DNA from 4 places in the Actinomadura keratinilytica genome. Region 1 is predicted to be linked to each of the others. Evidence: riboswitches for the same ligand, from Rfam matches in the RefSeq annotation. Region 1 holds a riboswitch; each other region holds the start of a gene.
What was found. A riboswitch is a leader RNA that binds a small molecule or an ion and turns the genes downstream of it on or off. The one in region 1 is predicted to bind cobalamin.
Positions count from the first base shown of each region.

Region 2: it holds a riboswitch for cobalamin, as region 1 does, so the genes downstream of both, ABD879_RS10955 (ABC transporter substrate-binding protein) here and cobN (cobaltochelatase subunit CobN) in region 1, are expected to answer to the same signal.
Region 3: it holds a riboswitch for cobalamin, as region 1 does, so the genes downstream of both, metE (5-methyltetrahydropteroyltriglutamate--homocysteine S-methyltransferase) here and cobN (cobaltochelatase subunit CobN) in region 1, are expected to answer to the same signal.
Region 4: it holds a riboswitch for cobalamin, as region 1 does, so the genes downstream of both, ABD879_RS24105 (CbtB domain-containing protein) here and cobN (cobaltochelatase subunit CobN) in region 1, are expected to answer to the same signal.

Region 1 is NZ_BAABDO010000081.1:23,740-31,051, reverse strand. Features, by position in the region: gene ABD879_RS22660 (AAA family ATPase) at 1-399, shown strand, start outside; gene ABD879_RS22655 (HNH endonuclease family protein) at 396-1,133, shown strand; gene ABD879_RS22650 (alkaline phosphatase family protein) at 1,166-2,902, opposite strand; cobalamin riboswitch at 3,048-3,171, shown strand; gene cobN (cobaltochelatase subunit CobN) at 3,231-6,887, shown strand; gene ABD879_RS22640 (serine/threonine-protein kinase) at 6,898-7,312, opposite strand, start outside.
Region 2 is NZ_BAABDO010000024.1:11,975-19,286, forward strand. Features, by position in the region: gene ABD879_RS10930 (GntR family transcriptional regulator) at 1-530, opposite strand, end outside; gene ABD879_RS10935 (MFS transporter) at 514-1,671, opposite strand; gene ABD879_RS10940 (HAD family hydrolase) at 1,740-2,375, opposite strand; gene ABD879_RS10945 (DeoR/GlpR family DNA-binding transcription regulator) at 2,436-3,203, shown strand; gene ABD879_RS10950 (HAD family hydrolase) at 3,254-3,871, shown strand; cobalamin riboswitch at 4,673-4,873, shown strand; gene ABD879_RS10955 (ABC transporter substrate-binding protein) at 5,050-6,243, shown strand; gene ABD879_RS10960 (FecCD family ABC transporter permease) at 6,240-7,312, shown strand, end outside.
Region 3 is NZ_BAABDO010000001.1:138,795-146,106, reverse strand. Features, by position in the region: gene ABD879_RS00600 (AraC family transcriptional regulator) at 910-1,878, opposite strand; gene ABD879_RS00595 (MBL fold metallo-hydrolase) at 1,980-2,921, shown strand; cobalamin riboswitch at 3,286-3,509, shown strand; gene metE (5-methyltetrahydropteroyltriglutamate--homocysteine S-methyltransferase) at 3,620-5,866, shown strand; partial or broken gene ABD879_RS00585 (ATP-binding protein) at 6,208-7,167, shown strand; gene ABD879_RS00580 (hypothetical protein) at 7,243-7,312, opposite strand, start outside.
Region 4 is NZ_BAABDO010000092.1:7,612-14,923, forward strand. Features, by position in the region: gene ABD879_RS24090 (branched-chain amino acid aminotransferase) at 1-953, opposite strand, end outside; gene ABD879_RS24095 (3-isopropylmalate dehydrogenase) at 1,134-2,189, opposite strand; gene ABD879_RS24100 (cellulase family glycosylhydrolase) at 2,387-3,985, opposite strand; cobalamin riboswitch at 4,274-4,463, shown strand; gene ABD879_RS24105 (CbtB domain-containing protein) at 4,497-4,721, shown strand; gene ABD879_RS24110 (CbtA family protein) at 4,741-5,475, shown strand; gene ABD879_RS24115 ((2Fe-2S)-binding protein) at 5,507-6,220, opposite strand; gene serA (phosphoglycerate dehydrogenase) at 6,736-7,312, opposite strand, start outside.

The DNA.
Region 1 (7,312 bases):
ATCGGGAACTGGCTCAAGGCGCACTTCCCGGAGATCCAGTTCATCGTGACCACGCACAGCCCCTACATCTGCCAGAGCGCCGACCCTGGCGGGCTGATCCGGTTGCCGGGGCCCGACGAGCAGGAGCCGCCGCGGGTGGTCGATGACGACTTGTATCGCCGGATCGTGTACGGCAGCGGGGACGACGCGGTGCTGTCCGAGCTGTTCGGGTTGGAAACGCCTTACTCGGAGGAGGCGGAGCGGCTGCGCGAGCGGCTCGGCGACCTCGAGGGAAAGGTGCTCGACGGTGAGGCGTCGGAGGATGAACTCGCCGAGTACGAACGGCTGAGCAAGAAACTGCAGAGTTCGTTGAGCGCACGAGTTCGTGAGGTCTCCTCGCGGCTCGAAGACGAAGCGTGATCCCGCTGGCACGGCCGCCGCTCGATGACGAACTGGCGGAGGCGCTTGAGCGGCGAACGGACACGTTGGTGCGTGTGTGCGCGGATGTCTCGCGGGCTCGCAAAGAGTGGAATGCGGCGCGGCCGGAGCGCGGGAGACTGCGCGACATTCTCGCCGGAATGGCGCCGGGCGTCGAGCGCTGCATGTACTGCGGGGACAGCCTGGGCACCTCGATCGACCACTTCGAGCCGTTGAAGGAGGCGCCGCTCCGTACCTTCGACTGGCTGAACCACCTGCTCGCCTGCTCGATGTGCAACAGCAACCAGAAACGCGACCTTTTCCCACGGGCGGCGGACGGCGCCGCGTTGCTGATCGACCCGAGCCGGGACGACCCCTACGACCACCTTCGGCTCGTTCTCAACACCGGCCGATACAAGCATCGCGACGAGCGTGGTAAGGCCACGATCGAAGTTTTCGGGCTCAACCGGGGAGATCTGGTGTTAGGGAGGCAGCACGCCGTGCCCCGTACCGAGGCCATGGTCATGGCGCGGCGCGCGGCGCTGGACGCGGGAGACGACCGCCGAGCGGACCGGCTTGTGATCTCCCTGCTGCGTCACCCGTTCATCGACGTTCTGTACGCCATGGTGCGTGCGGCCGCGTCGCCCGGGGCTGCGATGGTGATGGATCCCCAGGTGATCCCCATGCTCGCTGATCCGGTTTTTCACGGCATGATGCCGGGCTTGCGACGCTCGTAGCGGTGGTTTGAGCCGTGCGCCGCCGTCGATGATCAGCGGGGGGCGGGGGATGAGGGGGCGGTCGGCTGGGAGCCGAAGGCGGTGAGGAAGCGGTCGCGGAAGTCGCTCATCCTCCAGACGGGGGACTGCGGGGCGGGTTTGAGGCCGTCCTGCCAGCCCCAGGCGGAGATCTGGTCCAGCACCTTCGGGTCGCGGGCGACGATGGTGATCGGGACGTCCCGGCTCGCGCCCTCGCCGGTGATCAGCGGGGCGGGCTGGTGGTCGCCGAGGAAGACCAGCACGAGGTCGTCGTCGCCGTAGGTCTCCGCGTAGGAGACCATGGTGTTCAGGCTGTACTCGATGGACTTGCGGTACTCGGCGCGGATGCGGTCGCTGGGCGGCCAGTCGGCGTCCAGGCCCGCACCGCCCTGGGCGTTGAAGACCGAGCCGTCGCCGACCTGCCGCCAGTCGACGAGGCGGGGGACGGCCGCCCAGGGGGCGTGGCTGGACACCAGCGCGGTCTCGGCCATGACCGGTGTGCCGCGGGCCTCGCGCTCCTTGCGCTGGAAGAACGACAGGACGTACTGGTCCGGCATGGTGGCGTACGCCCAGCGCGGCCCCCGGTACCCCAGGGTCCGGTTGTCGTAGACCTGGTCGTAGCCGAAGAACCGGCCCTCCGGCCAGGCCCGGATGATGGCGGGCATGAGGCCGACCGTCCGCCAGCCCGCCCGGTGGAAGGCCCGGTTGAGCGTCAGCCGGTCGCCGGCGACCAGGTTGCGGTACCGCTGCTGGTTGTCGATCCACAGGCCGGACAGCAGCGTGGCGTGGGCCAGCCAGCTTCCCCCGCCGACCGTGGAGGAGGTGAGCCAGGCGCTGCGGGCCCCGATCCCGGCCTTGCGCAGGCGTTCGCCGCCGGCGTCGAGCACCGCCCCCACCTGGGCGGAGAACTCCGGGTCCTCGACGGCGTCGCGTCCGTAGCTCTCGATGAACGCGACCAGCACGTCCTTGCCGCGCAGGCCGGTCAGCAGCCGGTCGCCCGGCGTGGCGCCGAAGGCGTCCACGGCGGCCTGCCGGGCGAACACCTCCTTGTCGTGCAGGCCCTTGCGCACCGCCAGCACGCGCTTGTAGGCGAGCCGGGTGGTGGAGGACGACGCCACCGGCACCCCGGGGACCAGGTGCACGCTGAACACGGTGCCCACCGTCCACACCGCCCACAGCACCGCGACGGCGCGGGCCGCCCCGCTGTCGTGCCGGGCCGCGACGCCCGCCAGCCGCACCGCCGCCAGCGCCACGACCACGATCACGACGACGGCCAGCCCCACCGCCCCGGCCGGCGCCGCGACGCCGCCGACCCCGCCGTACTCGCCGGTGAAGAACTCCAGGCCCGCGCCGACGAACGCCCAGTCCAGCACCGGGTCCCACGGCCGCACCAGCACCTGGTAGAAGCCCATGTCGACGATCTTCACGACGAGCAGCATGCCGAGGACGGCGCCGCCGGCCCCCGCCGCGATCCGCCGGGCCCGCCCGCGCAGGACCAGCACGACGACCACGCCGAGGACCCCCTCGATCGGCACGCGGGCGAACGCGCCCGGGGTGAGCCTGTCGAGCCGGTTCGGCGTGAGCAGGGCGAAGGCCACCAGCAGGAACGCCAGGACGGTCAGCGTCCGCGGCCAGACCCGGCGCCGGCGCAGCGCGGCGAGCGCTCTCCGCGGGCGGGACGGGGCGTCTTGCGTCGTCGGGTCGCCGTCCGGCGGCGCCGTTCCCCGAGGGGACGGCGTGAAGACAGACACGAGAAGGTCCTCCCATACGCAGCCAGCCCACCACTGTCGCGCACGCCGGCTCACGGGGGAGACCGGTCCGCGCTGCCCGCCCCTAGGTACGGCGGCTGCGGGGCGCCGGTTCAGCCACGGCTACGATGACGGCCGACGGCAGGGGAGGAACCCGGTGCGAATCCGGGGCTGTCCCGCAACTGTGACCGGGGAGTCCGCCTCCGCACACGGCCACGGCGCACGCGCTGGAAGGCCGGAGGCCGCGACGCCGATCCGGGAGCCAGGAGACTCCGCGCCGTCGCGACCTCGTCACCGAGCCGGGGCGCGGACCCCGGAGGAGGCCCTGCCGATGCGTGTCCTGCTGCTGTCCACCGCCGACACCGAGCTGCTCGCCGCCCGCGCGGCCGACGCCGGCTACGTGACGGCCAATCCGGTGCGGCTCGCCCCCGAGGAGGCCGAACGGCTCGCCGAGGACGCCGACGTCGTCGTCGTGCGGCTGCTGGGCGGACGCAAGACCTGGCCGGAGGGCGTCGAGCGGCTGCGGCGCCGCGGCGGCCCGCCCGCGGTGTTCCTCGGCGGCGAGGCCGACCCGGACGCCGAGCTGATGGGCCTGTCCACCGTCCCGGCCGGGGTGGCGGCCGAGGCGCTGGCCTACCTGCGCGAGGGCGGCGTCGCCAACCTGCGGGAACTGGCCCGGTTCCTGTCGGACACCGTGCTGCTGACGGGCGAGGGCTTCGCACCGCCCGCCGCGATGCCGTCGTACGGGGTGCACGGCTCGTACGCGCACGACCCGGACCGCCCCACGGTCGGCGTCGTCTTCTACCGCGCGCACGAACTGTCGGGAAACACCGCGTTCGTCGATGTGCTGTGCCGGAAGATCGAGGAGAAGGGCGGCAACGCGCTGCCGGTGTTCTGCGGGTCGCTGCGCGGCGCCGACCCGGGCCTGCTGGACCTGCTCGGCAAGGCCGACGCGCTGGTCGCGACCGTGCTGGCGGCGGGCGGGACGGTCGCCGCGCAGGCCGTCGCGGGCGGCGACGAGGACTCCTGGGACGCCGGCGCGCTGGCGGCCCTGGACGTGCCCGTCGTGCAGGGCCTGTGCCTGACCGCGCCCCGCGCCGCCTGGCAGGAGTCGGACGGGGCGCTGTCGCCGATGGACGCGGCCATGCAGGTCGCCATCCCCGAGTTCGACGGGCGCCTGGTCTCCGTGCCGTTCTCCTTCAAGGAGGAGGGCCCCGACGGCGTCCCCGTGTACGTGGCCGACGAGGAGCGGGCCGCCCGCGTCGCCGGGATCGCCGTGCGGCACGCGCGGCTGCGGCACGTGCCGAACGACCGCAAACGCGTCGCGATCGTGCTGTCGTCGTACCCCACCAAGCACTCGCGGATCGGCAACGCCGTCGGCCTGGACACGCCCACCTCGGCCGTGCGGCTGCTGCGCGCCATGGCCGCCGCCGGCTACCGGCTGGGCGGCGACGACACGCTGTGGCGCGACCCCGACAGCGGCGACCCGCTCATCCACGCGCTGATCGAGGCGGGCGGCCACGACGTGGAGTGGCTCACCGAAGAGCAGCTGCGCGCCGCTCCCGCGCGGGTGCCCCTCGCCGCCTACCGCCGCTGGTTCGAGGCGCTGCCCGAGCCGCTGCGCGAACGCGTCCGCGAGCACTGGGGCGAACCGCCCGGCGACCTGTACGTGGACGGCGACGACATCGTCCTGGCGTCGCTGCGGTTCGGCAACGCCGTGCTGATGATCCAGCCGCCGCGGGGCTTCGGCGAGAACCCCGTGGCGATCTACCACGACCCGGACCTGCCGCCGTCCCACCACTACCTGGCCGCCTACCGCTGGCTGGACGAGGAGTTCGGCGCCGACGCGATCGTGCACCTCGGCAAGCACGGCACGCTGGAATGGCTGCCCGGCAAGGGGCTCGGCCTGTCCGCCGAGTGCGCACCCGACGGCGTGCTGGGCGACCTGCCGCTGGTGTACCCGTTCATCGTCAACGACCCGGGCGAGGGCACGCAGGCCAAACGGCGCGGGCACGCCACCGTCGTCGACCACCTCGTGCCGCCCATGGCGCGCGCCGAGACCTACGGCGACCTGGCCAAGCTGGAGCAGCTGCTGGACGAGTACGCCACCGTCGCCGACCTGGACCCGGCCAAACTCCCCGCGGTGCGCGCCCAGATCTGGACGCTGGTGCAGGCCGCGCAGCTGCACCGCGACCTGGGCCGGGAGGAGATGCCCGGCGAGGCCGAGTTCGACGACTTCATCCTGCACATCGACGGCTACCTGTGCGAGGTCAAGGACGTGCAGATCCGCGACGGCCTGCACGTCCTGGGGCAGGAGCCGCTCGGCGCGGCCCGCGTCAACCTGGTGCTGGCCGTGCTGCGCGCCGCCCAGGTGTGGGGCGGCGTCGCCGGCGCCATGCCGGGCCTGCGCGCCGCGCTCGCCGCCGCGCACGGCCTGGACGAGAAGGCGCTGCTCGCCGAGCCCGGCGCGGTGGTGGACGCCGACATCGCCGGCACGCACGCGCGCACCGCCTCCGACGCCGTCGACGTCCTGGAGTCCCTCGCCCGCCGCCTGGTCGAGGGCATGGAGGAACGCGGCTGGGACGCAGCCCAGGCCCCCGCCGTGTGCCGCGCCGCCCTCGACCGCGAGATCGGACCCGTCATCGGGCTGCTGGAGTTCGCCGCGGCCGAGGTGGTGCCGCGGCTGTCGGCCACCCGGGACGAGATCGGCGCGGTGCTGCACGCCCTGTCCGGCGGGTACGTGCCCGCCGGGCCGTCCGGGTCGCCCACCCGCGGGCTGGTCAACGTGCTGCCGACCGGCCGCAACTTCTACTCCGTCGACCCCAAGGCGATCCCGTCCCGCAACTCCTGGGAGGTCGGCGCCGCGCTGGCCGACTCGCTGATCCGGCGGCACCTGGACGACACCGGCGACTACCCGGCGAGCGTGGGCCTGACCGTGTGGGGCACCAGCGCCATGCGCACCCAGGGCGACGACATCGCCGAGGTGCTGGCGCTCATCGGCTGCCGCCCGGTGTGGGACGAGGCGTCCCGCCGCGTCACCGGCTTCGAGATCGTCCCGCTGGCGGAGCTGGGCCGCCCCCGCATCGACGTCACGCTGCGCGTCTCCGGGTTCTTCCGCGACGCGTTCCCGCACGTCATCGCGCTGCTGGACGACGCCATCGGCGCCGTCGCGGAGCTGGACGAGCCCGCCGACCGCAACTTCGTGCGGCGGCACGCCCTGGCGGACCGGGCCGTGCACGGCGACTGGCGCCGCGCCACCACCCGCATCTTCGGCTCCAAGCCCGGCGCGTACGGCGCGGGCCTGCTGCCGCTCATCGACGCCCGCAACTGGCGCGACGACTCCGACCTGGCCGAGGTGTACGCGGTGTGGGGCGGCTACGCCTACGGCCGGGGGCTGGACGGCCGCGAGGCCCGCGCCGACATGGAGGCCGCGTTCCGCCGCATCGCCGTCGCCGCCAAGAACCAGGACACCCGCGAGCACGACATCGTCGACTCCGACGACTACTTCCAGTACCACGGCGGCATGGTCGCCATGGTGCGCTCCCTGACCGGCCGCGCGCCCGCCGCGTACGTGGGCGACTCGGCCCTGCCCGACCAGGTGCGCACCCGCACCCTGGCGGAGGAGACCCGCCGCGTCTTCCGCGCCCGCGTGGTCAACCCCCGCTGGATCGCCGCGATGCGGCGGCACGGCTACAAGGGCGCGTTCGAGCTCGCCGCGACCGTCGACTACCTGTTCGGCTACGACGCGACCGCCGGGGTGGTGGACGACTGGATGTACGAGACCCTGGCCGAGGAGTACGTCTTCGACGCCGAGACCCGCGCGTTCATGGAGCAGTCCAACCCGTGGGCGCTGCGCGGCATCACCGAACGCCTGCTGGAGGCCGCCGACCGCGGGCTGTGGGCCGCCCCCGCCCCCGGGACCCTGGACCGGCTCCGCCGCACGTACCTGGAGACGGAAGGCGACCTGGAGGCCGGGGAGGAGGACTAGACGGGGCGGGTCAGGCGTCCTCGGCCCGGCACAGGGTGAAGTCGTCGAAGGCCGCCGTGACCCGCTCGCTCGTCCCGGCGTCGTACAGCACGAGCCCGGTGGCGCCCTGCCGCAGCGGGTCGCGGGTGTCGGTGTAGTCGAAGACCCTGTCGCCGTTGACCCACAGTGCGATGCGCGGGGCGCCGCCGCGCAGGTCCAGCTCGGCCTGCATCCGGTTGTGGTCGTCCGGCTCGAAGTCGGCGACCCCGCCGGAGGCCAGCTCCGTCCTCGTGCCGCCGACGACCTTGCTCAGCCCGGCCGTGCCGTCCGGCCGCAGCACCACGTCGTACCGGTCGTCGCCGCCCTCGGCGGCCAGCAGGTGCACGCCCGCGCCCCAGGCGGTGCCGCTCGGGCCCGCCGCCAGCCTGACCTTGACGTCGACGATG
Region 2 (7,312 bases), on a different contig from region 1:
ATCCCGAACGCCGCCACCAGGATCTGCGTCAACGACAGCCCGTCCCACATGCGGGCCGGCAGTTCCGGAACCAGCGCGACCGGGACGCAGCCTCGCTCGACCGCGACCGGCTCCCCGTCGGCGCGCAGCACCCGGGTCAGCAAATGAACCCGGGTACCGGACCCGGAGTCGGCGGTGCGGTGCTCCAAGCGGACGAAGTCCAGGTGCGGTTCCCGCCGCCGCACGCCGGTGACCAGCGCGAGCGGCCCGAGCGAGGGATGCCGCCGCCCATGGGAGGCGAACGTGCCCTTGCCGGGGCGGCGGAGCAGCCGCCCCTCACCGGCCAGCAGGTCCAGTGTCTGCCGCACGGTCATCCGGGAGACCCCGTACCGGCGACACAGCTCCTGCTCGGACGGGAGGGGGGTTCCCGGCGGGAACCCCCCTCCGTCGAGCAGCCCGATCAGAATCCTGCGCAACTGCGCGTACTTGGGCAGCGGACTGGTCGGGTCGATCGCCGCATCCGGTTCGGCGACATCAGGTATCGGTTCCATGGGAGGTCCTGGCGCTCTTCTCCGCCGGGGGCGCCGAGGCGGCCGACGACTCGGGAGCAGACAGCGCGGGCAGGCTCCTGACCGCCAGCGCCACCAGCAGCGCCCCGAAGCTCATCACCGCGAGGACGGTCGGGATCACATCGGGACCCCAACGCTCGACCGATCCTCCGACGACGCTGGGGAGCACCCCGCCGAGCATGGACAGCGCGATCACATAGGAGGTGATACCGGGGATGCCCGGCAGCTTCTCGGTCAGCCAGACCAGGCCGGTCGGGAACAGCGGACCGACCCCCAGCCCGGCCAGGAAGTATCCGACCGGGGCCGCCGGCCCCCAGTGCGCCAGGACCAGACCGGCCGTCATCACCGCGATGCTCGCCATCAGGATGCTCTGGGCGGTGAAATGGCGCGCGACAGGGCTGATGGCGAACCGCACGGCGGTCATGGCCAGCCAGAACGTGGACGTCGCCATCGCCGCCGATCCGGTCGCCCAGCCGAGGCTCACCAGGTGCGAGGTCTCCCAGCCGCCGATCCCGGACTCCACCCCGACGTGCAGCACGAAGAAGATCATGAAGAGGGCCGTCATCCTGCCCACCGCCGCCCACCGCACATCACCGGTCGGGGCCGTCCGGGGACCGCCGCTCACGCTCCCGACGCTGGCGAGCACCGCCAGCGACAGCACCGCGCAGACCACGAACGCCCACATGTAGTTCCGGCCGGGCAGCGCACCCACCAGCAGCGGCCCGAGGACCGCGCCGACGCCGAAGTTGCCGTGCAGCAGGTTGAGCACGCCCGTGCTGTCGGCCCCGTAGAACTCGATGAACAGCTCGTTGACGCCGACATCGATCCAGCCGAAACCGATCCCCGCCACGAAGGCCGCCGCCAGCGCAAGAGGCCAGACCGGGGCCGCGGCGAACCCCAGGCACCCGACGGCGATCGTGGTGAGCGCCGAGACGAGGAACAGCCGGTTGCCGACACGGCGCAGCCGCGGTGTGCACAGCACGCCCAGCAGAGCACCGACGAAGTGCACCGACAGCGCGAGCCCGACCTCCCCGGAGGACAGGCCGAAACGCTCGCGCATCGCGGGGACCGCCGGCCCGTACATCGCCTGGAGCGCGCCGATCACCACGAACGAAACGCACATGCCCCCCATGGCCACGCGGTTGAAGCTCGTGGCCGCGTGCTCCCTGACGCGCGCGGGGCCCGCCGCCCTCATCGGACCTGCCCGGACGGGCGGGCCGGCATCCCGGAGGGCAGCGCGAACGCCAGGTCCGCCCAGAGGCGGGCCGCGTCGGTGAACAGCAGCGCCGTCATGCCGACGGACGCGGCGGCGTCCACGTTCTCCTGCCGGTCGTCGATGAACAGCACGTCCTCGGGCCGGGTGTCGAGGATCTCGCACGCCCGGCGGTAGATCTGCGCGCCGGGCTTGGCCAGGTGCAGGTCGGAGCTGAACAGCCGGTGCCGGAAGAGCCTCGCCCAGCTCTGCCCGTCGATGAGCCGGGCCATCTCCACGACCGCGTTGGACAGCAGGGCCAGCCGCATGCCCCGCGCGTTGAGGGCCTCGACGATCTCGAGGGTGGCGTCGTTGATCTCGAACCACGCACCGAGGTCCAGGGCGACCAGCCGGTCGACGTCCTCCTCCCGGAACGGCCGCCCCAGCTGCCGGTACACGTCGCGCCAGTATCCGGCGGCGTCCACCGCGCCCAGGTCGTAGGCGGCGCGGTTCTTCCAGTAGGCGGGCCAGAACACGCCGGGTTCGACGCCTGCGGCCTCGGCCAGCCGGACCCCGGCCTGGTCGGGCGGGGCGTGGCTGATCACACCCGCGTAGTCGAAGACGATCCAGTCCACGTCGCCCCTCCACGGTCCCTCGCGAGCAGAACCTTGACTTTCAAACATCTATCACGTGAGATGCAACATGTGGAAGGTTCGAATCGGCACCGAGAGATCATCGAAAGGTTGCGAACGGCCGAGCGGGTCACCGTCGCCGAGCTGGCCGCGCAGACCGGCTGCTCGGAGATGACCATCCGCCGCGACCTCGACCAGCTCGCCGAACAGGGCGTGCTGCGCCGGGTCCGGGGCGGCGCGGTGAGCCTGCTGCTGCGCGGCGAGGCCCCGCCGTTCGCGGTCCGCGAACACGAGGCCGCCGACAGCAAGCGGCGCATCGCCGCCAAGGTCGACGAGCTGATCGCCGACGGGGAGTCGGTGATCCTCGACAGCGGCACCACGGTCCTGCAGGTCGCCCGCGCTCTGGCGCGCCGGCGGATCACCGCGATCCCGCTCGACCTGCACTCGGTGAACGCGCTGAGCGCCGCGCCCGATGTGCGGCTGCTGGTCCCCGGCGGCCAGATGCTGCCGGGCACGCTCTCGCTGGTCGGACACTTCACCGAGACCTCGCTGCGCGCGCTGCGCGTCGACACCGCCGTACTCGCGGTGTGCGGGCTGTCGGCCCGGCACGGGCTGACGGCCCACGACCTGGCAGAGGTCCCGATCAAACAGGCGGCGCTCGCCGCCGCACAGCGCAAGATCGCCGTGTGCGACGGTTCCAAGTTCACCCGGACCGGGCTCGGACATGTCTGCCCGGTCACCGATCTGGACGCGATCGTCACCGACTCCAGCGCGCCGCCCGGCGAACTGGAGAAGATCGAGGCCGCGGGGGTCGCGGTCATCCTGGTGTGATCTCCGGCCTGCGCCCGACGTTTCGAACGCGAGAGGAAGTGACGGCAGCCATGCCCGCGCCCGGCCCCGTGACCTCGGTCATCTTCGACATCGGCGGCGTGATCATCGACTGGGATCCGCTGCACCTGTACCGCAAGCTGATTCCCGACGACGCGGAACGGGAGCGCTTCCTCACCGAGGTCTGCTCCGACTCGTGGAACGCCGAGCAGGACCGCGGCCGTTCGTTCGCCGAGGCCGTCGAGGTGGCCGCCGCCCGCCACCCGGACCAGCGCGAGCTGATCGAGGCGTACTGGCGGCGGTGGCCGGAGATGCTGGGCGGACCCATCCCGGGCGTGCCTGAACTCGTCGCCGAGATCCACGGCGCGGGCACGCCGATGTTCGCCATCACCAACTGGTCGGCCGAGACCTACCCGATCGCCGTGCGCGAGTACCCGGTGCTGGAGCTGTTCCGGGACGTCGTGGTGTCCGGGGAGGTGAAGGTGTGCAAGCCCGACCCGGAGATCTTCCGGCTCGCCCTGCAGCGGTTCGGTGTGGCGCCGCACGAGACACTGTTCGTCGACGACAACCCGGTCAACGTGGCGGCGGCCGAGGCCCTCGGCATGGGAGCCCTCCTCTTCACCGACGCCACATCACTCCGCGACCGACTGAAGCCGCTCGGACTCCTGTAATCGGAAGGCAAACCAAGCCCCGCCGACTGCTCGCGATCCGCACGTCGGCATTCCCCGCCTCCAGAGGTCATTGCCGGGGCGGGATGGACGGCAACCGTCCCAGGGAATCTGTGCGCAATAACTAACGTACCCACACAAACACCTGGATCCGGTCCCCGAAGCGAGGGGCCGGCCAGCCCGTCCCCGCGCAGGCCGCGCATCGAGCAGGTCGCCGCGCACGCCGTTCGTCACCTGGCGTTCCTGCGGTGCACCGACACCGTCGCCCGTCAGGTGATCGATTCGGTCCCCGGGCTGCCCGGTGTTCTGGGCTCATGGTCGCCGGCCCCGGCCGGGCAACTGCCCGATGCCGGCGGGGGCGATCAGGTGGTCTTCGCGTCCCGCTGAGAACGCCCGCCCTCGCCGCCGTCCGGTGGGCGATGGAGTAGGCCGGGTGCGGCCGACGTCGCTGCTTCGGCGTCAAGCGTGGCAGCGGGCGTTGGTCCATCCGGAAGGTGATCTGCCGTCGGGCGCAGTGATCGCGCAGGAGTTCGGACGTGGCGAGCGATGGGGCCGTCCGGCCGAACAGGCCGGGCTCGCCGGGCACCTCGATGCACTTGATCAGCGTGCTGGTGGCACGCCGGGACCGGTGGTCGATCATTGGTGGGACCGGGTCGGCGTTGTCGCCGACATCATGCCGCTCAGCTCATCGCGTGAGCAGACGCCGTCGGCCACCCTGGCGGCACAGACGAGGCGTGGCCCGCCGCTCGTCTGCGTGACGCCTGCTCTTCGTGCAGGACGGTCGAAGCGGGACCTTGGTGCAAGTAGGTGGCAGGTGTCGCATGTGCCATCATTGTGCGCTGTAGGCGACGGCGGAACGAGGAAGCCGGTGCGAATCCGGCGCGGTCCCGCCACTGTGATCGGCGAGCGGATCCCGAACGACGCCACTGCCCGCTCCGGCGGGTGGGAAGGCCGGGACGAGCGTTGACCCGAGAGCCAGGAGACTCACGTCGTCGCTTCCTCGAAGGAACCCGGGGCGGATCTCCCCGGAGAGAGGACGGTGGACCGGGCATGCCCGAATTCCCTGCCCGCGCGCGGCGGTTCCGCGGCCGCGCGGCGGCCCCTCCCTGCGATCCGCCCCTTCCGCGCCGCGGACGCCGTCGCGGAACGGCGGTCGCGGCCCGTCGCAGGGAGAGACAGCGATGCTTCGTGCCTCGCATCGGTTCGGCGGTCTTGTCCTGGCCGCCCTGTTCGCGCTCACGGCATGCGGAGGCGGTGGCGGTTCGCCGTCCACGGCCGCGGATCGCGGCTGTGTCAAGGACTTCGACGCGTCCAAGGACTACTTCCCGGTCAAGCAGACCGTCCGGCACGCCGCCAACTTCACCCTGACCTACGCCAAGAACTACCAGGTCGTCACCGTCGAACAGCCCGCACCCGGGGCCAGGCCGGAGAAGTACGTGCTGGTGCGGTGCGGCACCCCGGCGCCCAAGGCGGAAGGCGATCTGGCCGGGGCGATCACGGTGGAGACACCGATCGACACGCTGTACTCGGCGTCCACCACGCACCTGCCGTTCGTCACCGAACTGGGCGTGCTGGACGTCCTGACCGGGGTGGCGCAGAGCGCGCCGATCAGCTCCCCGCAGGTGCTGGAGCGGGTGCGAAGCGGCGCGGTCGCCGAGTACGCGCGCGCCGGTCAGATCGACGTGGAGAAGGTGATCGGCGCGCGTCCGGACGTGCTGATGACCGGGGGCATCGAGGACAGGGACTACCCCGCCCTGCGCAAGGCCGGGGTGAAGGTGGTGGCCAACGCCGAGTGGCTGGAGTCCACCCCGCTCGGCCGCGCCGAGTGGATCAGGCTCATGGCCGCCCTGACCGGTACCGAGGCCAAGGCGAACGAGGTCTTCGGCAGGGTCGAGCAGGCTTACACGGCTCTGGCGGCCAAGGTCGAGGCCGCGCCCACGGTGACCGTCCTGCCCGGTCAGATGTTGCACGGCGAATGGGCGGTACCCAATGGCGGCAGCTATGTCGCCGGGCTCATCAAGGACGCGGGCGGCACCTACCCCTGGGCCTCCACCAAGGGAACCGGCAGCACGACGCTGGATCTGGAAGCGGTGCTGGCCAAGGGCAGGGACGCCAAGGTGTGGCTGGCCAACGTCACCGAGTGGAAGACCCTGGCCGACGTGCGCGAGGACGACCCCCGTTACGCCGAGTTCACCGCCTTCAAGACCGGGGCGGTGTGGTCGAGCAACAAGGCGCTCGGGCCCGGCGGAGGCAACGACTTCTATGAACGCGGGGTGGCCCGTCCGGACCTGATTCTGGCCGACCTGGTGGCCATCCTGCACCCCGATCTGGCCCCGGGCCACACTTTCACCTTCTACCGGCGGCTGGCCTCATGACGTCCCTGGCCGTGTCCGCGGTCCCGGCGATGGTCGCACGCCACCGCCGAGGACTGGTCCTTGCGGCTTCGGCGGTGGCGGCGGGGACGGCGCTGGTGCTGGCCGTGGCGATCGGCTCCACCACCATCCCCCTCACCCAGGCCGTGCCCGCCCTGCTGAAGACTCCGGGCGCCGACCCGGGCGCCGAGACCGTCATCTGGACGGTGCGGCTGCCGCGGGCGCTGACCGCGACCCTCGCCGGGGCCGCCCTGGCCGTGGCGGGCGTGCAGATGCAGACGCTGTTCCGCAACCCGCTGGCCGAGCCCTACATACTCGGGGTCAGCTCGGGCGCGAGCCTGGGAGTGGCGCTGGTGGTCGCCGGGACCGGCGGTGCGGCCGGCGCGTTCACCGCGGGCGTCGCCGGGCTCGGCCGGATCGGCGTGGTCGCGGCCGCGTCGGCGGGGGCGGCCGCGGTGCTGGTCATGGTGCTGCTGCTGTCGCGGCGGGTCCGGTCGGTGGTCACGCTCTTGGTCATCGGGGTGATGGTCGGCGCGGCCGCGACGTCGCTCATCTCCCTGCTGCTGGCCTGCACCGACCCGCGCCGCGCCCAGCAGTTCATCTCCTGGGGGCTGGGCGGCTTCACCGGGGTGTCCTGGGCGGACCTGGCGCTGTTCGCGCCGGTGTGCGGCGGTGCGCTGGCCGCCGCGCTCGCCGGGATCAAACCCCTCAACGCGCTGCTGCTGGGGGAGAACTACGCCCGCACCATGGGGGTGAAGGTGCGGCGCGTCCGCACGGGCACGCTGCTGTCGGCGTCGGTGCTGGCCGGTGCGGTCACCGCCTACTGCGGTCCCATCGCCTTCCTCGGCCTGGCCGTACCGCACCTCGCCCGGCTGCTGCTGGGCACCTCTGACCACCGGGTGCTCATGCCCGGGGCCTTGCTGCTGGGCGCGGCGGCGGCGCTGCTGTGCTGCGTGGCCACCCAGCTGCCCGGCGGCGGCGCCGTGCTGCCCCTCAACGCGGTGACCACGCTGGTCGGCACCCCCGTGGTGATCGCCGTCCTGCTGCGCAGCCGCGCGGCCCGGCTCGGCCC
Region 3 (7,312 bases), on a different contig from region 1:
TCGAGGCAGATGTTTCGACACCGCCGGAGTCGGTGCAGTGCCGGCCATCGTCGTCCCGGTCGCCGAGTGCCGTGCCCGCAGGCCGTCGCACATCCGGCGGACGGCGCGATGAGACGAACTCCCATAGGGGTGTCCGGTGGTGGATCCGCAGCAGTGCGGTGATCACGGCCCGGTAGTGCGCGCTCGGCATGGCGGGTGGCGCTACCGCGTCGTCACTCGAGCCGGTTGACGCCTCTGCGGTGTCAGCGGGGTGGTCGCATCGAAGACGGGCGCGGCCGCCCCGCCCCGATCGCACATGGCGGCAGCGTCAAGGAACCGCACAGGCGGCGAACGCCCCAACCGCCAAGATCCGCCGAACAGGACACCTAGAGCAGGTTTCGACGGGAGGTGAGCGCGTCGTGGCGTCGCCGCCGCGATCTCGATCCTGGGCGACTAAATCCGGCACCGGCAGCGGCGGGGCGGCCGCAGCGGTCGTCCACCCGCCTGCGACTCGGTCGGCTGCAAGGCCCGCCATGCCGCAGAGTGCGGCGTCAACCGCCTCAAGCACCACCGTCCCGCGGCCCCCGCCACGACACGCTCTTCGTCCACGACCAGGCCAATCTCCCGAGATCACCGCAGCCGACGAATGGCTCCACCTACTCCGGAACACGACGTAGGCGGCGATGACACGCTGGAGAAATCGGCGGCGGCACGCGGAGGCTCGGCGTGCCGTGACGCGAGGCCGTGATCCGCCATCGCGGCGCGCAGGACCGGCATGATGACCGCGCCGAGCGCGGACAGCGCGCGGCTGAAGCTCAACTGCGTCCCACGCTCGCAGGCGGTGCGTTCGACCCTGGTTCAGGGGAATGCCACCAGACCGACCGCGCCGTCCACCGCCTGCGGTGGTGCTGTTTCACAATGGCTGCGGAGTCACTGCCTGACCAGATCCTGTGACGTCGGTCGAGGGTTCGCGGTGGGGCCGGAGCGCTCTGCGGCCTGCGCTCGATAGCGCCCCGGTGTAATGCCGAACTCCCTCTCGAAGGCGTGGGAGAGCGCGTACGGGCTGCCGTAGCCGACCCGGCCGGCGATGGTGGCCAGGGTTTCCTTGGTGTCGCGGAGCATGGTGGCGGCGAGGACCAAACGCCACCAGGTCAGGTAGGCCATCGGAGGGCGGCCGACCAGTGCGGTGAACCGGCGTGCCAGGGTGGCGCGGGAGACGCCCGCCTCCGCGGCCAGGCTTTCGACGCTCCACGGCGCGGCCGGTTTCGTGTGCATCGCCCGCAGGGCCGCGGCGGTCACCGGGTCGTCCAGCGCGGTGGGCCATGCTCCGCCGGTGGCCTCGGCCATCCAGGCCCGGATCATGTAGATGAGGAGGAGGTCGAGCAGGTTCGGGAGGGCCACGCAGGAGCCGGGGCGCACCTCGTCCAGCTCACCGGCGAGCAGGTCGATCGCGGCACGGAGTTCGGGGTGGCTGCCGACCCGGTTCGGAATGTGGACGACCTCGGGCAACTCCGTCATCAGCGGGTGCATGCGGCTGCAGTCGAGCCGGTACTTGCCGCAGAGCATCTCCACTTCCTCGCGACCAGGTCGGCCTCGCGCCCCCGTCTCCGTAAGCCACTGCTCGAACGGCTCCGCCTTCCCCCCCGCGACCGACGCGTCGACGGGGGAATCGGCGATCACATGGCCGGCGCCGTGAGGCAGCAGCACCGCGTCGCCCACGCCGAGGGACATCCGGGCGCCGCCATCGGTCAGCAGCCAGCAGCCGCCTTTCACCACGACGTGGAAGCCCGCGCCGTCGTAGGGGGCCAGCCGCACGCACCAGCTTCCGCTCGTACGCACTCGGCGAAACCGGGGGTGCCCAAGACGCACGGCGGAGATGGCGTCACTCACCACGTCCATGCACCAAGATTATGCCCACGCATCATGTATGAGACGCCTTCTTATTCACTCGAGCCAAGTGCGCATTGAGCGGATCGTTCGGGGTTTTTAGGGTCGGGCGCATGACGAACGTGAATGTGAGCGTGCAGAGCATGTCGCTGGGGGACGTCGAGGTCATCCGGGTCGTCGAGTGGCACGTACCGTTCATGCCCACCTCCGCCATGTTCCCCGCCGTCGCCGCCGAGGTGTGGAAGGACAACGAGGACTGGCTGGCACCGGACCACTGGGAGCCGGACACCGACAGGGTGGTGGCCGCCCTGCAGAGTTGGGTGCTGCGCAGCAGTGGGCGGACCGTGCTGGTGGACACCGGAGCGGGTGCCGGGCGCGAGCGCCCCGGCATGGGGCCGTTCCACCGGGCCCAGAGCGATCTTCCCGGTCTGCTGGCGAAGGCCGGTGTCCGCCCGCAGGATGTGGACGTCGTCGTCAACACCCACCTCCACGTCGACCACGTCGGCTGGAACACCGTCGACGCCGACGGGCGGTGGGTACCGACGTTCCCCAACGCCCGGTACCTCATCCCGGCCGCCGACGACTTCCATTTCGGTCCGGACAACGCGTACGGCAACGGTGCGCGGGAGGTCGATCGCCTGATCTACGAGGACAGCATCGCGCCCATCCACCAGGCCGGGCAGGCCGTGCTGTGGGACGGCTTCCACCGCATCGACGAGCACCTCACCTTGGAGTCCGCGCCCGGCCACACTCCCGGCTCGTCGGTGCTGCGGCTCGTATCCGGGAGCGACCGGGCGGTCTTCGTCGGAGATCTGCTGCACAGCCCGGTGCAGATCCTCCACCCCTGCTGCAACAGCAACGCCTGCATGGATCCGGAACAGGCTGTGAACAGCCGTCGGCTGATCCTGGGGAGGGCGGCGGATGAACGGGAGCTGCTCGTCCCCGCGCACTTCGGCGGTGCGGGCGCCCTGGAAGTCCGCCGGAACAGCGCCGCTTTCGCCCTCGGCCCCTGGGCGGCGGCCGCACCGAAGGAGACGGCGCCACTCTCCGAGTGACCCTTCACCCTGGCGTCGTCGCTGCGGTTCCGCCAGGGCAGGACTGCGCCGATGACGGTGAGCCGTTGCCGGTGGAGCGCGTCCGGTGGATTTCGCAGCAGCGCGGTCGCCGGGCTGCTCCTGCCCGGTGGTGACGGGCCGAGCCTGGCGCCAGGGGTGGCGGCGTCGCGCCTCGCTGCCGGTCGGTGCAGCCTTCGACCACTGTAACGCGGTGTCTGCACCGGAGGCGGGCACGCGGCCGCCAAGTTGCACCGCACACAACCCAGGAGCGACGCCGGTGCGGCCGCCTCCGGCACTCGTGGCGCAGCCGCACCGACGTGGTTGCGGTCGGAAGACGGGCGGCCGCGCGGTGGCCGTGTGTCGCTACACTCGCTTGCGCGGATGGTTCATCCGGCCCCGGGCGGGGCCGGATGTCGTAAGAGGGAACCCGGTGAGAGTCCGGGACTGCCCCGCAGCGGTGAGCGGGAACGACCGCCGTCATCACGCACTGGGCCGTACGGCCTGGGAAGCGACGGCCAGTAGGACGCTCCTACACCGGTAGGAGCGACGCCCGCGAGTCCGAAGACCTGCCTCCGCCCGTGCGCCGACCGGCGTGCGGTGGTCTGCGGCCTCGCGGGAGGGCCTGCGGCCGGTACGCGCGTCGTACCCTGCGCTGCTCCCTTTCGCGCGGCCGCCTGTGGCTAGCGAGGGAAGCCGCCATGAACACCACCATCCTCGGATACCCCCGCATCGGGGCGCGCCGCGAGCTGAAGTTCGCCACCGAGGACTACTGGGCCGGGCGCATCGACGCCGCCGCGTTGGAGAAGGCGGGCGCCGACCTGCGCGCCGCCGTCTGGACCGAGCTGCGCGACGCGGGCCTGGACGCGATCCCGTCGAACACCTTCTCCTTCTACGACCAGCTGCTGGACACCAGCGTCCTGGTCGACGCCGTTCCGAACCGCTACCGCCACCTGACCGGCCTCGACCGGTACTTCGCCATGGCGCGGGGCGTCCAGGACGTCCCGCCGCTGGAGATGACCAAGTGGTTCGACACCAATTACCACTACATCGTCCCCGAACTCTCCCCGGGAACCAGGTTCCGGCTGGCGGACGGAGCGGCGGCCAAACCGCTGCTCGAGTACCGGGAGGCCAAGGCCCTCGGCATCGAGACGCGTCCGGTGCTGGTCGGGCCGCTCACCTATCTGCTGCTGGCCAAGCCCGCGGCGGACGCGCCCGCGGGGTTCCGCCCGCTCGAGCTGCTCGACGGGCTGGTCGAGGTGTACGCCGAGCTGCTGGAACGGCTGGCCGGGGCGGGCACCGCATGGGTGCAGCTGGACGAACCCGCGCTGGCGGCCGACCGGACCGAAGCGGAGATCGCCGCGCTCGCCCGCGCCTACGCGCGGCTCGGCGCGCTGCCCAGCAGGCCGCGCCTGCTGGTCGCCACCTACTTCGGCAGGGTCGGCGCGGAGGCGCTGCGCGTGCTGGCCGACAGCCGGGTCGAGGCCGTCGGGCTGGACTTCGTCACCGGACCGGACAACCTCGAGGTGCTCGCCTCGATCGGCGGCCTGCCGCGCAGGACCGTCGTGGCGGGCGTGGTCGACGGCCGCAACGTCTGGCGGGTCGACTCCCGCCGCGCGAAGGCCACGTGCGCCGCGCTGCTGGGGCTGGCCGGCCAGGTGGCGGTGAGCACCTCGTGCTCGCTGCTGCACGTGCCGATCGACCTGGACGCCGAGACCTCGCTCGACCCGGCCGTGCGGGAACGGCTGGCGTTCGCCCGCCAGAAGGTCGCCGAGGTCGTCGCGCTCGGCAAAGCGCTGCGCGAGGACGCCCCGGCCACCGCCGAGATCCCGGCGCCTCCCGCCGGGATCGACCACCGCGTCCGCGCCCGCCTGGACATGCTCGGCGACGCGCGCCGCGGCGACCGCGCCGCCCGGTTCGCCGCCCAGCGGGCCGCGTTGCGCCTGCCCGACCTGGCCACGACGACGATCGGCTCGTTCCCCCAGACTCCGCAGATCCGCAAGGTCCGCGCCGACCACCGGGCCGGTCGCATCTCCGCGGACGCCTACATCCAGGCGATGAAGGACGAGATCGCCCGCGTCATCAGGCTGCAGGAGGAGATCGGGCTCGACGTGCTCGTGCACGGTGAGCCCGAACGCAACGACATGGTCCAGTACTTCGCCGAGCAACTGGACGGATTCGCCACGACCGAGCACGGGTGGGTGCAGTCCTACGGTTCCCGCTGCGTGCGGCCGCCGATCCTGCACAGCGACGTCGCACGCCCCCGGCCGATGACCGTCGAGTGGACCACCTACGCCCAGGGCCTGACGAACAAGCCCGTCAAGGGCATGCTCACCGGCCCGGTCACCATGCTGGCCTGGTCGTTCGTCCGCGACGACCAGCCCCTGGCCGACACCGCCCGCCAGGTCGCCCTCGCCCTGCGCGACGAGATCGGCGACCTGGAGTCGGCGGGGATCCGCATCATCCAGGTCGACGAGCCCGCGCTGCGCGAACTGCTGCCGCTGCGCCGCGCCGAGCACGCGGCCTACCTGCAGTGGGCCGTCGGCGCGTTCCGGCTGGCCACCTCGGGAGTGGCCGACACCACCCAGATCCACACCCACATGTGCTACTCGGAGTTCGGCGAGATCATCGACGCGATCGGCGCCCTCGACGCCGACGTCACCAGCGTCGAGGCGGCCCGCTCGCGCATGGAGCTGGTCGCCGACCTGCGCGCCGCCGGATACCGGAACGGCATCGGCCCCGGCGTCTACGACATCCACTCCCCCCGGATCCCCTCGGTGCAGGAGATGGAGGACAACCTGCGGCGTGCGCTGCAGGCCGTCGAGCCCGGCAGGTTGTGGGCCAACCCCGACTGCGGGTTGAAGACCCGCGACTACCCCGAGGTCGAGGCGTCCTTGCGCAACCTGGTCGCCGCCGCGCGACGCGTCCGGGAGAGCCTCTCGGGCTGACCTTGAAGATCGGACGGTGCATGGCCCGGGGCCTGTCCGCGGGCCATGCACCGACACCGCGGCACGCCGCAGCCGACCGGCTCCCCCGTCCCGGCGACCTGGTCCACATCGACGTCAAACTCGGCCGCACCCCGGGACGGGGGCGTGCGCGGGCCGCGTTGACCGCATCGGCAGCGGCCACCTCTACCCGTACACCGCCCTGGACGACCACTCCCGCCCAGCAGACGAGTGATCAGCCCCTTTCCCTATCTTCGCCAGGTTGCGCGTTTCGCTTGCTTCGATCTTCTACCTCTCGCAACCATAGAATGACAACGGTTTTCATGTTCAATTTGGGAGGGTTCGTGAAGGTTGCGTTCGTGGGCAAGGGCGGGAGCGGCAAGACCACGCTGTCTTCGCTGTTCATCCGGCACCTGGCCGCCGAGGGGGTACCGGTCGTCGCGATCGACGCCGACATCAACCAGCATCTCGGCGTCGCGCTCGGCATGAGCGAGGAGGAAGCGGCCGGCGTGCCGGCGCTGGGGGCGCACCTCACGTAGATCAAGGACTACCCTTCGCGGAGACAATCCGCGGATCGCCTCCACGGCCGAGATGATCAAAACGACGCCCCCAGGACGTGGCTCCCGGCTCCTGCGCATTGGAGGCGACGCCCCCATCCGTGCGCTGTCACGGAGCGTCGGGGGCGTGACGTTCATGGCCACGGGGCAGTTCGACGAGGATGACCTCGGGGTGTCCTGCTATCACGGCAAGACCGGAGCGGTCGAGCTGTACCTCAACCACCTCGTCGACGGGCCCGGGGAGTACGTCGTCGTGGACATGACCGCAGGGGCGGACACGTTCGCCTGCGGTCTGTTCACGCGGTTCGACGTTATGTTCCTGGTGGTCGAGCCGACAAGGAAAGGCGTGTCCGTCTACCGGCAGTACACCGACTACGCCGGTGACTACGGGATCGACATCGCGGTCGTGGGCAACAAGATCCAGTCGACCGAGGATGTGGCGTTCCTGCGCGCGCACGTGGGCGATGACCTCCTCGCGTGCATCGGGCACCTGCCGGCCGTGCGCGCCATGGAGCAAAGCGCCCGTTCGAGCTGGCGGCGCTCGACGTGTCCGCGCGTGAGGTGCTGCGGCGGCTGCAAAGGGAGGCCGACGCGCGTCCGAAGGACTGGGCGAAGTTCACCCGGCAGGCGGTCGAGTTCCACCTCAAGACGGCTGAGAGTTGGGGGAACCGCAGCGTCGGTGTGGATCTGTCGCAGCAGATCGACCCTGACTTCGTGATGGGGCCGAGCGCGCTCGCGGCGCTCTGAGCGGGCGAAGAACGAGTGGCGGGTAGGCCGTTGACGGCCTACCCGCCACTGTCTGTGTGCGGTTGTTCGGTGCGGCTAGTTCGCCTGGGCGATCAGGTCGATGGCGTTGTCGTCGTAGTGCACGCACGCGCCTGCCTGTGTGTAC
Region 4 (7,312 bases), on a different contig from region 1:
CTGATCACCGCGGCGGTGCCGCAGCCGAACACCTCGGTGATCTCGCCGGACTCGCAGCCCGTCTGCCACTCGTCGATGCTGATCTTGCCCTCCTCGACCGGGATGCCGAGGTCGGGGGCGAGCTTGAGCAGCGAGTCGCGGGTGATGCCGGGCAGCAGGGTGCCGGTGAGGGCGGGGGTGAGCAGCCGCGCGTCGGCGCCCGAGCCGTACACGAAGACCAGGTTCATCGACCCGACCTCCTCGACCCAGCGGTGCTCGATCGCGTCCAGCCAGACCACCTGGTCGCAGCCGTGGGCCACCGCCTGGGCCTGCCCGGCGAACGAGGCGGCGTAGTTGCCGCCGGTCTTGGCCTCGCCGGTGCCGCCGGGCGCGGCCCGGGTGTAGTCCTGCGACAGCCAGACCGACACCGGCCGGATCCCCTTGGCGTAGTAGTTGCCGGACGGGGAGGCGATCACCACGAACAGGTACTCGTCGGCGGGGCTGTTGACGCCGAGGGCGCGGGTCGTGGCGAACATGAACGGCCGCAGGTAGAGGCTGTGGCCCTCCCGGGTCGGCACCCAGTCGCGGTCGGTCTCGACCAGCAGTTCCAGCGACCGGACGAACAGCTCCTCGGGGATCTCCGGCATGGCCATGCGGCGGGCCGAGCGGTTCATGCGCGCGGCGTTGGCGTACGGGCGGAAGGTGACGATCGCCCCGTCGGCCTGCCGGTACGCCTTGAGCCCCTCGAACAGCTCCTGCGAGTAGTGCAGGACCTGGCTGGCGGGGTCGAGGGCGAGGGGGCCGTACGGCTCGAGCCGGGCGTCGTGCCAGCCCTTCCCCTCGGCGTACCGGATCGTGATCATGTGGTCGGTGAAGTACTGGCCCCATCCGGGATCGGCCAGGATCGCCTCGCGCTCGGCGGTACTGCGCCGCCGCTCGGAGAGCCTGATGTCGAAGTCCAGGGTGCTGCTCATGATGGGTCCTCTCCCGGATCGCCCGCCCGGCCCCGTCGCCGTCCGGGCATTCCTATCCTCATTGTCGTACTTCGTCCAGCCCTGCTCCCTATCGCGGCGCACACGAAAAACCGGGCGCGCCGCGTCGGCGCGCCCGGTGCTGTGGCTTGTCTCGCGTGAGCGGTCCGGCCGGGGCGCGCCCTAGCCGGCTACTCGCTCGGCGATCGCGTCGCCGATCTCGGCGGTGCCCCGGGCGGGGCGGCCGCGGCGGGCGGCCAGGTCGTCGGCGACGGCCTGCTCGACCCGGCGGGCGGCCTCGGGGGCGCCGATGTGGTCGAGCAGCATGGCCACCGACAGGATGGTGGCGGTCGGGTCGGCCTTGCCCTGCCCGGCGATGTCGGGAGCGCTGCCGTGCACCGGCTCGAACATCGACGGCGCGGTGCGGTCGGGGTTGACGTTGCCGGAGGCGGCCAGGCCGATGCCCCCGGCGATGGCGGCGCCGAGGTCGGTGATGATGTCGCCGAACAGGTTGTCGGTGACGATCACGTCGAACCGCTGCGGCGCGGTGACGAAGAACATGGTGGCCGCGTCGACGTGCACGTAGTCGGTGGCGACCTGCGGGTACTCCTGGCCGACCCGCTGGACGACGCGCTGGTACAGGTCGCCGGCGAAGGTGAGCACGTTGTCCTTGTGCACCAGGGTCAGCTTGCGCCGAGGCCGGGAGGCCGCCTGCTCGAAGGCGTACCGGACGACGCGCTCGACGCCGTAGGCGGTGTTGACGCTCTCCTGGGTGGCGATCTCCTGCGGGGTGCCCTTGCGCAGGACGCCGCCGACGCCGGCGTACGGGCCCTCGGTGCCCTCCCGGACGACGACCATGTCGACGTCCTCGGGCTTGACGCCCGACAGCGGCGTGCTCATGCCGGGGAACAGCTTCACCGGCCGCAGGTTGACGTAGTGGTCCAGCTCGAACCGGGCCCGCAGCAGCAGCCCGCGCTCCAGCACGCCGCTGGGCACGCTGGGGTCGCCGACCGCGCCCAGCAGGATCACGTCCTGGCCGCGCAGCTCCTCCAGGACCGCGTCGGGCAGCGTCTCGCCGGTGCGGTGCCAGCGGGCGGCGCCCAGGTCGTAGGAGGTCTGCTCGAACTTCAGGTCGTGCGCCGGAGCGACGGCCTCCAGAACCTTCAGACCCTCGGCGACGACCTCGGGGCCGATCCCGTCGCCGGGGATGACGGCCAGACGGATGCTGCGGGATGCCATGCGCGCACTCTACTGCAAACGTCTCAGTTCCTGAGCATCGGTCTCACCTTTTGGGATGAATGTCTCGTGTCGGCACCCGCCGGGGTGCGCCCCGCAGACGGGCGCCGCCCCTGCTCAGCGCGGTACCGGGGGGGGCGCCGCCCCGGTTCGGCGGAGAAAGGGGGCGGCGCCCCGGTGCAGGGCAGGTCGCGCCCGGGTCAGCCGCAGGCCGTGCCGTTGACGGCGTACGCCTGCGGTTGCGGCGTGTCGCTGCCGTTGGCGGTGAAGCCGATGTTCACCGTCTCACCGGCCTCCAGGTCGGCGTTCCAGGACGGACCCTTGACCGCGACCGTGGTGCCGCTCTGGCTGAACGTGGCGTTCCACCCGCTGGACACCGTGACGCCCTGCGGAACGTCGAACGTCAGCGTCCAGTCCCGGAACGTGCTGGAGCCGGTGTTGGTCACGTCCACGCTGCCCTGGAAGCCCCCGGACCAGCGGTTGACGACGGTGTAGGCGACCTGGCAGGCGCCCGAGTCGGTCGGCGGGTCCGTGGGGTCGCCGCCGTCCCCGGGCGTCGGCGGGATCAGGTACGGCTGCAGGATGCTCTGCTTGGCCTGGTTCACCGTCGTCCAGTCGTCGTTGAGGATGCCACCGGTGTCCCCGGAGTTGGGGTTCCACGACCAGTACGTGAAGCTCATCCCCGTGACCCCGGTGCCCGCGTAGGCGAGCAGCCTCTCCAGCCACACCTTGTCCTTGGGGTCGGCCAACGTGGTGCCGAACTCGCCCAGCAGCAGCGGGGCGGTGTTCTGCTTGTAGAGGTAGCCCCACTGCTGGTCCCAGATCGCCGGCAGGTTGTCGGGGAAGTCGGCGGCGTCGAACCAGGGCTGGCGGTAGACGGAGATGCCGTACTCGTGCGGCGAGTACACCAGCCGGTTGGGCACGTCCAGCCGCACCGGGTACTCCCCGGCCTTCGACAGGTTGCCGCCCCACCAGCCGCAGTGCTCGTCGGGGATGTCGTCCCAGGAGTTGGGGTTGCCGCCGCTGGGGCAGCTCACGCCCTCGACGAAGATCAGCCAGTCGGGGTTGACCGACAGGATGGCGTTGCCCGCGCGCTCGGCCGCCAGCCGCCAGTCGCGGGCCGGGTCGCCGCAGCCCCAGCACGCGCCGGTGCCGCCCGGATCGGTGCCGTCGGCGTGCGGCTCGTTGTGCAGGTCGGCGCCGATCACGGTGGGGTTGCCCGCGTAGCGGCGGGCCAGCGCCTTCCAGTCCTCGATCCACGTCGTCTCGGAGACGGCGGGGGTGTACCACAGCGCCGACTGGCCCGCGCTGGTCGGCCGGTGCCGGTCCAGGATCACCCGCATGCCCTTCTGCCCGGCGTAGGCGATCACCTTGTCGAGGATCTCCAGCGGGTGCAGGCCCGCCAGGTCGGGGTTGGAGACCGCGTCGACGCTGGTGGCCTGGGCGTCCGGCTTCAGCGCATCGTTGGAGTAGGGCACGCGCAGCGTGTTGTAGCCGAGCTCGGCCATCTGGTCGAGCATGGACCGGTAGCCGCGCGACCACAGGCCGTGGAAGGTCTTGTTGTCGGTCTCCATGCCGAACCAGTTGATGCCGGTCAGCCGGACCGTCTGGCCGGTGGCGTCGACGATCCGGTTGCCGCTGGTGCTGAGGTATCCGGTGCCGGTGCCTGCAGGGGCCGCGGCGGCGCCCGGCGGGCGGACCAGCACGGCCGTCAGCGCGGCGGCCACGAGGCTCAGGCAGACGGCCAGCGCGGCCATCGCCCGCGCCACCGGCGGTCGTACAGCTGCGGGACGGGTCATGGCTCGGGCGCCTCCAGGTCGGGGGAACGGGTCGGAAAGCAGATGCGGTCGCGGTTCGTGGGAGCGAACGCGGAGGGCGAATCGCCGGAGATTGTGGGAACGCGCCGTCCGCAGGGTCAACGAACCGCGGACCGGGCGGCGGATTTTCACGCCGTCCGCCCGTACGGCGCCCGTTCCACCTCGTGAAGCGCCGCCGCGTCCGCCGCGGCGCCCTTTCACGGGGCGGGCGCGGCCCGCACCGCCCGCTTGAGTGACAGAGCCCGTACTTGACGCTGGACCACCGCAAAGGGGACGCTCTTGTCGACAAGTGCACATCGAGGCGACGGTGCGCAGGAACCTGGTGCGAATCCAGGACGGTCCCGCCACTGTGACCAGGGAGCCTCCCCCACTCGACGACCACGGCCGGAAGCCCGGCTGGAAGGTCGGCGGGAGGCGCTGATCTGGGAGTCAGGACACTGACCCGTCGTCCTCCCGCAACCGGGGCGAGTGAACCCCGTGAGGAGACCTTGAGATGGCCCAGACCGCCGTTTCGTCGACGCCTGCCGGCGAGCGTCCGGCCCCCGTCCGCATCCCCCTCCGCCAGGTCCTGCCGTGGGCGGTGTTCGCCGCGGTGCTCGGCCTGGTGCTGATCTACTTCGTCGGCGCCGAGCAGGGCGCCACCTCCCTCATCGGCGGCAACTGGGTGCACGAGTTCACCCACGACGGCCGCCACCTGCTCGGCTTCCCCTGCCACTGACCGGCGGGCCGGTGCGCAGATGATGAGATCACTGCTGGTCCGCGGCATGCTCGCCGGGCTGGCTGCGGCAGCGCTCGCGCTGCTCGTCGCCTGGCTGTACGGGGAGCCGCAGGTGGAGCACGCCATCGCCGTCGAGGAGGCCCACGCCGCCCACGAGGGCCACGGGGGCCACGAGGAGGAGGTCGTTAGCCGCACGGTGCAGAAGACGGCCGGGCTGATCACCGCGCTCGGCGTGTACGGCGTCGCGCTCGGCGGGCTGTTCGCGATCGCGTTCGCGGTCGCCTACGGCCGCATCGGCGCGTTCGGCGCCCGCGCCACCGCCGCACTGGTCGCGCTGGGCGGGTTCGTGGCCGTCGAGCTGGTGCCGTTCCTGAAGTACCCGCCGACGCCCCCGGCCGTCGGCAACCCGGACACGATCGGCGGCCGTACCGCGCTGTACTTCGGCATGGTGGCGCTGGGCGTGCTGTCGGTCGTCGCCGCCGCCATCGTGTTCCGCCGCCTGCTGCCCAGGCTGGGGGCCTGGAACGCCGCGATCGCCACCGCGGCCGGGTTCGCGGTCGTGCTGGCGCTGGTGTACCGGCTGACGCCGACGCCGGACGCGGTCGCCGACGGGTTCCCGGCCACGGTGCTGTGGGACTTCCGGATCGCGTCGCTGGGCGTCCAGGTCGCCCTGTGGGCGACGCTGGGCCTGGTGTTCGGCGTGCTCGCCGAGCGTGCGGTTCGGCGGCCGTCACCGGCCGCCGCGGCGGCCTGATCGGCGCGCCCTCCTGCGCCGTGCCGGCCGCTCAGGCGCGGCGCAGGAGGGCGCAGTCGCCGCACATCTCGCCGCCCGGCGGCACCCGGTAGTACAGGCAGCAGCTGCGGCGGACGAACCCGTCCGGGGTGAACGAGCCGGTGCCCGCCAGCGGCGCATGCCCGAACAGCTCCCGCACGAGCGTGCCGACCGGCTCGGCCAGTTCGGGCCTGAGCGTGCCGGCGCGCAGCGTTCCGGCGAGGGCGGCGGACGCGTTGCCCCACAGCAGGCCGTCCGCGAGCCGGACGATCCGCAGCAGGGTGGCGCGCAGCGGCCGCAGCTGCCCTTCCACGACCGTGCGGTGCACGAGCCGGGCGGTGGCGGCGGGGTCGCCGGCGGCGCGCCAGCCGCCGGGGTCGGCGAGCCAGAGCGCGATCGGCGCGCCGGGGGCCCAGCGCCAGTGCAGCCCGGACAGGTCGGGTACGACGCCGTGCGCCGCGGCCGCCACCACGGGCGACCACAGCCGCGACGCCAGCCCCTGGAAGAGGATGGACGCCGCCACCCGGCGCTCCGAGGTGCCCAGCCGCCGCGCGTAGGCGTCGGTCAGCCCGCCGAGCCGCGCCGGGTCGGGTTCGGGCAGGGGCCGCCAGGTGGGGTCGGCCTCCTCGGCGGGGTCGGTGGCGATCTGGAAGTAGGGGCCCAGCCGGGCCGCGTCCGCCAGCGCCCGGCGGACCTCGTCCGCTCCCGCCCGGTCAGGTGCCGCCATGTCGGCGATCATGCCAGGCCGCCGCCCGTCCGGCGGGAGCGGACCAGCGGGTCAGCGGGCGGAGCGGCCGCCGTTGTCGCGGCGGTCCAGGGCCGTCTGCAGCGCGCGGGCCGCCTCCTCGGCGGCGTCGTCGGCAGGCGTGGGCGTGGTACCGGAGTTGCTCATGATCGCTGTTCCTCGTGGTGGTTCGTCGGAAGAGTGAACGACGGGCTTACGGCCGGCACCCTGCTCCGCGGCGGGTCGCCGGCCTGCCGTATCAGGCCCCGCCGCGGCGGCGAAGGATGCGTACCACCAAGCGCATGACCCTGCCCACGTTACCGGCTCGATTCCCGGAATGTCCCGATCCGTGGCCGAACTTTCCGAATGCTGAGACAGTCGGCGAAGAATCCGCAGGTGGGGGCCGTCCCGGGGAGGCCCGGGGCGAACAGCAAGGCGGGCGGGGCGCGCCGAGCGCACCCCGCCCGCCTCTGCGGAGGTCAGCCGTCGAGATCAGCCGTCGAGGTCAGCCGTCGAGGTCAGCCGTCAAGGTCGACGCGGCGGCCCATCTCGGCGCCGATCTCGTCCCGGATCACGTCGATGAGCTGGGTCGGGATGGCCGAGTCGACGGTCAGCGCGATCAGCGCGGTGCCGCCCTTGGCGTCCCGGCCGACCTGCATGCCGGCGATGTTGACGCCCTGGTCGCCGAGCAGCCGGCCGACCACGCCGACGATGCCGGGCCGGTCGCTGTAGGAGAAGAACGCCATGTGGTCGGTCGGCGACAGCTCCATGTCGTAGCCGTTGATCTCCACGATGCGCTCGTGGTGCTTGGGGCCGGTGAGCGTGCCGGAGACCGAGACCACCGTGCCGTCGCCCATGGTGCCGCGCACCTGGACCACGTTGCGCCAGTCGGGGCTGTCCTCGGTGGTGGTGAGGGTGATCTCGACGCCGCGGTCGCGGGCCAGCAGCGGGGCGTTGACGAACGTCACCGACTCCTCGACCACGTCGGCGAACACGCCCTTGAGCGCGGCCAGCTCCAGCACCTTGACGTCGTGCCCGGCGATCTCGCCGCGCACCACGACCTCCAGCCGCACCGGCACGCCGCCGGCCAGGGCG